DNA from 2 places in the Vibrio gazogenes genome. Region 2 is predicted to be linked to the other one. Evidence: predicted binding sites of a transcription regulator. Region 2 holds the regulator's gene; the other holds the start of a gene.
What was found. Region 2 encodes CRP, which controls carbon source genes, mostly activating them, when cyclic AMP is high. Its sites were predicted from a motif close to TGTGANNNNNNTCACA; they were not measured.
Positions count from the first base shown of each region.

Region 1: recB (exodeoxyribonuclease V subunit beta) is a predicted target of CRP. The motif match lies at 2,123-2,138, and genes of this name have one in related genera.

Region 1 covers NZ_CP092587.1:2,635,212-2,638,639, forward strand. The annotation lists gene recB (exodeoxyribonuclease V subunit beta) at 1-2,017, opposite strand, end outside; gene recC (exodeoxyribonuclease V subunit gamma) at 2,345-3,428, opposite strand, start outside.
Region 2 covers NZ_CP092587.1:317,842-321,269, reverse strand. The annotation lists gene MKS89_RS01405 (YheU family protein) at 1-190, shown strand, start outside; gene MKS89_RS01400 (phosphoribulokinase) at 310-1,179, shown strand; gene crp (cAMP-activated global transcriptional regulator CRP) at 1,464-2,096, shown strand; gene MKS89_RS01390 (DUF1338 domain-containing protein) at 2,171-2,965, opposite strand; gene astA (arginine N-succinyltransferase) at 3,030-3,428, opposite strand, start outside.

The DNA.
Region 1 (3,428 bases), 1.2 Mb from region 2:
GCACCGACCGTAACATGGGCAGAATCCCGCGTTCTGACCAGATGGTACGGTACTGACGAAACTCCTGAACCACGCGCTCCCATAAGGACTCATTGCTATTCAATGCATCCAAATCCTGAATTGCCAGTCCGAACAAAGGAGAGGCCAGTGCAGCCCGGAGCGGGCGCTCCTGCTCCGGAGTCAACACCGCCTGCAACAAACGCTGAATATCCACTGCAATGTCACTGGCAAAAACACTCTCCCGATTCGATAAATAGACACTGGCAATATCCTGACGCGCCAACGCTTCTTTGATGAGTCGTCCTTCACGCCCCGTCCGAACCAACACTGCCATGTTTCCGGCCTGGATTGTTTTCGGTCCATTTTTGGAACAAAGGATCCCTGCCTCATCATGTGCGGCCTGTAGAACCGTTTGGATTTGAGCCGCGGTCGCATTTGCCATGACTTGTTCGTATTCACCTTTGGTCATGACGGAATCCGATTCAAGATCATCCGGCCACCAGTAAGTCATGGCAGGTTGCACTTGCTGATACAGTTGCCATTGGCGTTGCTGCGCCTCGGGTGGGCCTGCGACCTGAATGAACGGAATATCCGAATCATGGAGAAAAGGACTATCAGACGAGGCAAACAATCGGTTTACCGCATCGATCATCGACTGCCCGGATCGCCAGTTGGTCGCCAGCGTAAAATGGGAGCTTACCTGACGACGCGCTTTGATATAGGTAAAGATATCCGCCCCGCGGAACGCATAAATCGCCTGTTTCGGGTCACCAATCATCAACAAGCCACACGCAGGATGCGGGGCGTAGATATGGCTGAAAATATGGTATTGCAGCGGATCGGTATCCTGAAACTCATCAATCATCGCGACTGGATATAATGTGCGAATCCGCTGCGCTAACTGACCGGTGCTATCCAGATCCAAGGCTGATGAAAGTTGAGACAGCAAATCATCAAACGATAACCACTGCTGTTCCGACTTTGCTTTTGCCAACAAATGACGACAGCTGTCAATCGCATGTGCTTTCAAAGGTGCTTCAATTGACACCGGTGTTGCAAGAAACGTATCAATTGCCTCAAATAACGGATGCTCCGGTGGCGTACCGGTTGGCGTTTTCTCATACAACACTTGTTGCGAAAAACGAGACAACTGTTCGGGAACCCAGTAACTATACGTCTCCGCTTCCGCCCATTGAGACACTTGCCCAATCCACTGTGGCCGGAATTTTTTGGTGTACACGCGCTTATTGACATCCGATTCAGCAATACACGCATCAATATCAGACTGATACTGTCGCCATTGTGCCTTCATCTCAACGATACGCTGCAAGTTATCTTGATGTAGTTGTTCAAGGCTAGCATCCATCGCACTGACGGAAAGCGCTGGTGCCTGACCACTCAGATAAGCACCGATTTGTGCCAGTAAATCGCTTGGTGTCGGCCATAAGTGACGAACTTCGGCTGCCAGCTCAACCGACAGCGGATAAAACTGTCGTCGCCAATAATCCGCCACGACCTGCGCTTTGAGGCGGCTTTCATCTGTAATGAAATCGTGATGAAAGCGGCTCCCCGATTCAAACGCATTCTGAACTAACATTCGCTGACAGAATCCGTGGATCGTATAAACCGCCATCGTATCCATCTCTCGCTCTGCCTGCAGCAAAATACTGGCAGCTTCTGCATGATCAGGAATTTCATCGAGAAAGGATTGCAGCAGCGGGTCATCACTATGATGTCGGGCAAATGCCAGTCGGGCTTCATGAATCCGGGCACGAATCCGCCCTTTCAACTCGGCAGTGGCTGCTTCTGTAAATGTCACCACTAAAATCTGATCCACCCGCAGCGGTGCCGCATGGCGCACCTGTGCATCGCCATGTCCTAACAACAGGCGCAAATAGAGACCGGCAATCGTAAATGTTTTTCCTGTCCCAGCGGATGCTTCAATCAAACGCATCCCATGTAACGGAAATCGCATCGGTTCTAGCGGGATCATGCCATCAGATGCTGTGTGACTCATACCCGTTTGTTCTCCAAGTTAACTGTTGATTCAGCATGGTGGAGTGTGATCTAAGCAATATAATTGACATAAATCGATTCACGCTGCTTATACCTGACAAGAGAGTGAGATCTAACTCACGGATAACTAACCCTTTCATCATTAGTATCTCGCTCCAAGTTAAAGACATCCTCAGTTGAGTGAAAGACTCAACTCATAGAATAATGGTCCCTCTGACCTGTGGCCGTACAGCAAACACCCTACACAAAATAATGATTTTCTGGCGGCCACCACTTTCCTCTGTTCACCATCTCACGCTGATTTCATACTTACGTGATACCCTGAGTTTCATGATCCATCAGAGTCTGTTCTGACCCAAAGCATCGGGGGCAGCAGAATCTGTGCCGCATAAGAACGCACCGTCTGACTTAAAGCGTCTGACCACTGCGGCCAGACGCGGGCAATATAAGCATTTTGCCCTTCGCCACCAACCGCACTAAAGTCATTACCGATGAAGGCCTCTTGCATTTTTTTCGCGGCTTTTTCTTCATCTTCGTGCCATTCCCGCTGACGATTGAAACCCGCTTCAATCCCGGCCAACGCAACTTGCGGAAAATAAGCTAAAGGATGATTCATACCCTCAACGTAGAGACGGATGAACTCATCCAGATAGGCTTGGGCCTGCTGAGCCGCCATCGCAGGATAATAAAGGTGCTGAACGCCACTCTTGCGCTCATAACCGATAAGATGTGTCGGACATGATTCACCCATGACCGCAACAGCCAGATGATCCAGCCATGCAGATAAATAATCCTGCGCACGTATGCGGCCGACCCGATAGCGCACCAGACCGGATTGAAAATAGTCAGTCACCCAACCGAGTAATTGAATCGGCCGCTCAGCCCCCAACGCCGTGGTATAGAGATTAAGCTCACAGTCGGGCTTCGGCTGTTGACATAATTCGTCGATGACCTCAGTCAGTGCAAGCGCTTGTTCATAATGCTCGCGGAATTCAAGTTCACCGAAAGCTCCGATAGGGAGCTGTCCTTGTGCCCGCTTTGTTTGAATAAAATGCTCAACCTGCTGTGTTTCTGAGCGTTCTGCTGTCCCTCCCGAATGGTGCTCCGGCTCAGCGGCACTACGACGCGCACTCAGCAGGACTGCAACTAATTCCTTGAGCAGGTGATAACGTGCCAAGCCATTGAGTGAAAACGGTTCTTCATCCTGCAATGACACCAACTCATTTTCGAACCAGACACGCAAACGGCGATTGAAAAAATACTGAGCAGGCAAACGCCAAAAACGTTGTAACTCGACAAAGTCCAGTTCCAATGGAAATGTCACATCGGCAAAGAAATCAGGCAATTGTGCGGCTGCAGCGATTGGCTCGGGTAACACCGTTCCCGTCGCTGCCGGAAGCCACTCTCTGGCA
Region 2 (3,428 bases):
CGAACCGGATACACTCGATAATCTGATCCAAGAGTTTATCCTCCGAGAAGGAACCGACTACGGTGAGCACGAAATCTCTCTTGAAGAGAAGGTCGCTCAAGTCAAACAGCAGATTCAATCCGGAGAAGCAGTCATCGTCTATTCCGAACTTCACGAATCCGTAGATATTCAACAAAACAGATATCGTTAATTCATGAATTGTCCGATGACAGCACCAATTTCCATGATATAGTGAAATCGATTTCTCGTTTTTTTTCGAGAAATCGATTGATTGAGTGCACGACAAGGAATGATAAGACAAGGTATGTCATGTCAGCAAAACATCCGATTATTGCAGTAACCGGCTCTTCAGGTGCCGGAACAACAACGACTTCAGAAGCTTTTCGCAAAATGTTCAATATGATGCGAATTAAGCCAGCTTGGGTTGAAGGAGACAGTTTTCACCGTTTCACCAGGCCTGAAATGGATGTCGAAATCCGTAAGGCCAGAGAACAGGGACGCCATATCAGTTATTTCGGTCCGCAGGCAAACGATTTTCCTACTTTGGAGGAATTTTTCCGGGAATATGGCCGTACTGGAACGGGGAAAATTCGCCGCTATCTGCATACATTTGATGAGGCAGTTCCCTATAATCAGATGCCGGGAACATTCACGCCATGGCAGGATCTCCCCAATGATACCAATGTGCTCTTTTATGAAGGGCTCCACGGAGGCGTGGTTGATGGTGAAACCAACGTGTCCCAACATGTCGATTTTCTCATTGGCATGGTACCGATCGTCAATCTGGAGTGGATCCAGAAATATGTCCGAGACACCCGGGACAGAGGACATTCCAGAGAAGCAGTGATGGATTCTATCGTCCGCTCAATGGATGATTACTTAAATTATATTACGCCCCAGTTTTCCCGGACACATATTAACTTTCAGCGAGTTCCAACAGTAGATACATCGAATCCCCTGAGTGCAAAAGGGATTCCGAGTCTGGATGAGAGTTTTGTGGTCATCCGCTTACTTGGCATCAAAAAAGTCGATTTCCCTTACCTGTTAGCAATGATTGATGGCTCATTTATGTCGTGTCATAACACGATTGTCGTCCCCGGTGGGAAGATGAGTTTTGCCATGGAGTTGATAGTCCGTCCGATTCTCCAGCAATTGATTGAAACAGGAAAAATTGGCTGATCACGATTCAATGGTACGAATCGGGCTCTTTTAGTTTCCATACCGTGACCATGCGCACGTTTTTGCGTACCAAATCACGGTCCTGACACGATTAAAGTCAAGAAATTGTGTAAGAAAAAGGATACTATTTGATACCGAAACAGAAGACAACTTGCAGGCTTTCTCAAGTGCTTTTATGCTAAGTGTTTAGTTCGGGGACATGTTCAGTTTAAACGTGTTCAGTTCAAAAGCTTCGCGAAAACATGGAAAGCAGCAAGCATACCCTGCAGAGGAAGAGAGATATTATGGTTCTAGGTAAACCTCAAACCGATCCAACATTAGAGTGGTTTCTTTCACATTGTCACATACATAAATACCCTTCAAAGAGTACGCTGATTCATGCAGGCGAAAAAGCGGAAACGCTTTATTACATCGTGAAGGGATCTGTTGCAGTTCTGATCAAGGATGAAGAAGGAAAAGAGATGATCCTTTCCTATCTCAATCAGGGTGATTTCATCGGTGAACTTGGTTTATTCGAAGAAGGTCAAGAGCGGACAGCTTGGGTCAGAGCGAAATCTCCCTGCGAAGTTGCAGAAATTTCCTTCAAAAAATTCCGTCAGTTAATTCAGGTTAACCCAGACATTTTAATGCGTTTGGCAGGACAGATGGCAAGCCGCCTTCAAGTCACCAGCCAAAAAGTCGGTGATCTGGCTTTTCTGGATGTGACTGGTCGTATTGCCCAGACACTGTTGAATCTGGCAAAACAACCTGATGCAATGACGCATCCAGACGGAATGCAAATCAAGATTACTCGTCAGGAGATCGGCCAGATTGTCGGCTGTTCTCGTGAAACCGTCGGTCGCATTTTGAAAATGCTTGAAGAGCAGAACCTTATTTCAGCCCACGGAAAAACAATCGTTGTTTACGGTACCAGATGATTTTTTCAGCTTGAACCAACAAAAGAGCCATCCTCGCGGTGGCTCTTTTATTTACTACAATTGAAAATAATACATCACTGATTATTGGTACTTTCAAAAATTTTGTCCGCGGAAGCTTCAACAAATCCGGGATACAATATGCCATTTGCCATCGGGTAACGTTTAGCAAATTCATAAAAACCACCGGGAACCAACAACGCCGCTTCATCAAATTCAACAGCCACCCGATCAGCCATGGTCGATGACTGTTCCAGAAATAACTCAGGTGAGCCTTTCACTTCACCATCTGATGAATTGATCACAAAACCATGCTGGTGCAGATAAGCATTAACGTCCGCGACCTGATTAAAACGGGCCAACTGATTCACACTCACGGTAAAATGGTTTGCACCGTAACCATGTGCAGCAACCCAAGCGGCATACTCACTTTCTTCGGCCAATAGATAATACTGCTCAAGTGACACCGGCCATAAACGTCCACCATAAAGAAAATCAGCATCAGCAACCATCTCGGGCCGGACATGAGAGACCAAACTTCTCACGATCTTTTGCAAAGATTCAGAACAACGTTCAACTTCCAACTCACTGATGAACACTTTGGGTAACTTGGGATTCGGATGCTCAAAGTGCTGTGCGGCTAACATTTTGCGTTCAAACTGATAATGCCCTTTCGAAACATATCCCAGTCGAACCAATGGCTCCACTATCACTTCAAGGCTTACTTGCGGCAAATTAAATGTCCGCAACGCAATATGATCATTGATTAACGGATTATCTTCTTGGAATAATTTATGAATCCGCTGCGCTGATGGACAGAGTCTGGTTGTATAGTCTTGCCATAATGCGGCAAACAATGAGTCCAGCGTCATAGCGCCTCCTTCTTTATCAATTATCTTGGGCTGCCATCGCGTTCCTGTTCTCAGATCCAAGAGATTAACGAATCATCAGAAAACGAACCCGATCACCAGACTGAATCAGCAAAACCTGAGCAATTTCAGGCGTGATAATCACAGTCTCAGATTCCGGGTGAAAATCGACCTCAGCAATCGTCGCCCGGAAAAATTCAAATGAAGTATTACTGAGTATGACTTTCTGCCGACTCTGATGCTGTGCCACTTTGACCGTCGCAGACACCGAATGCCTGACCGATTCAATATGGCGTAAGTCACATTCAACGGTTGGGCCCGCATCAAAAATATCGACATAATTACGGCAGGAGAAACCTTCTTCTTCCAATAATTTTAAAGCAGGTTTGGTCTTATCATGCACCTTCCCAATCACAGCTTGGGCTTCAGGGCTGAGCAGATTGATATAGATCGGTAACTTTGGCAT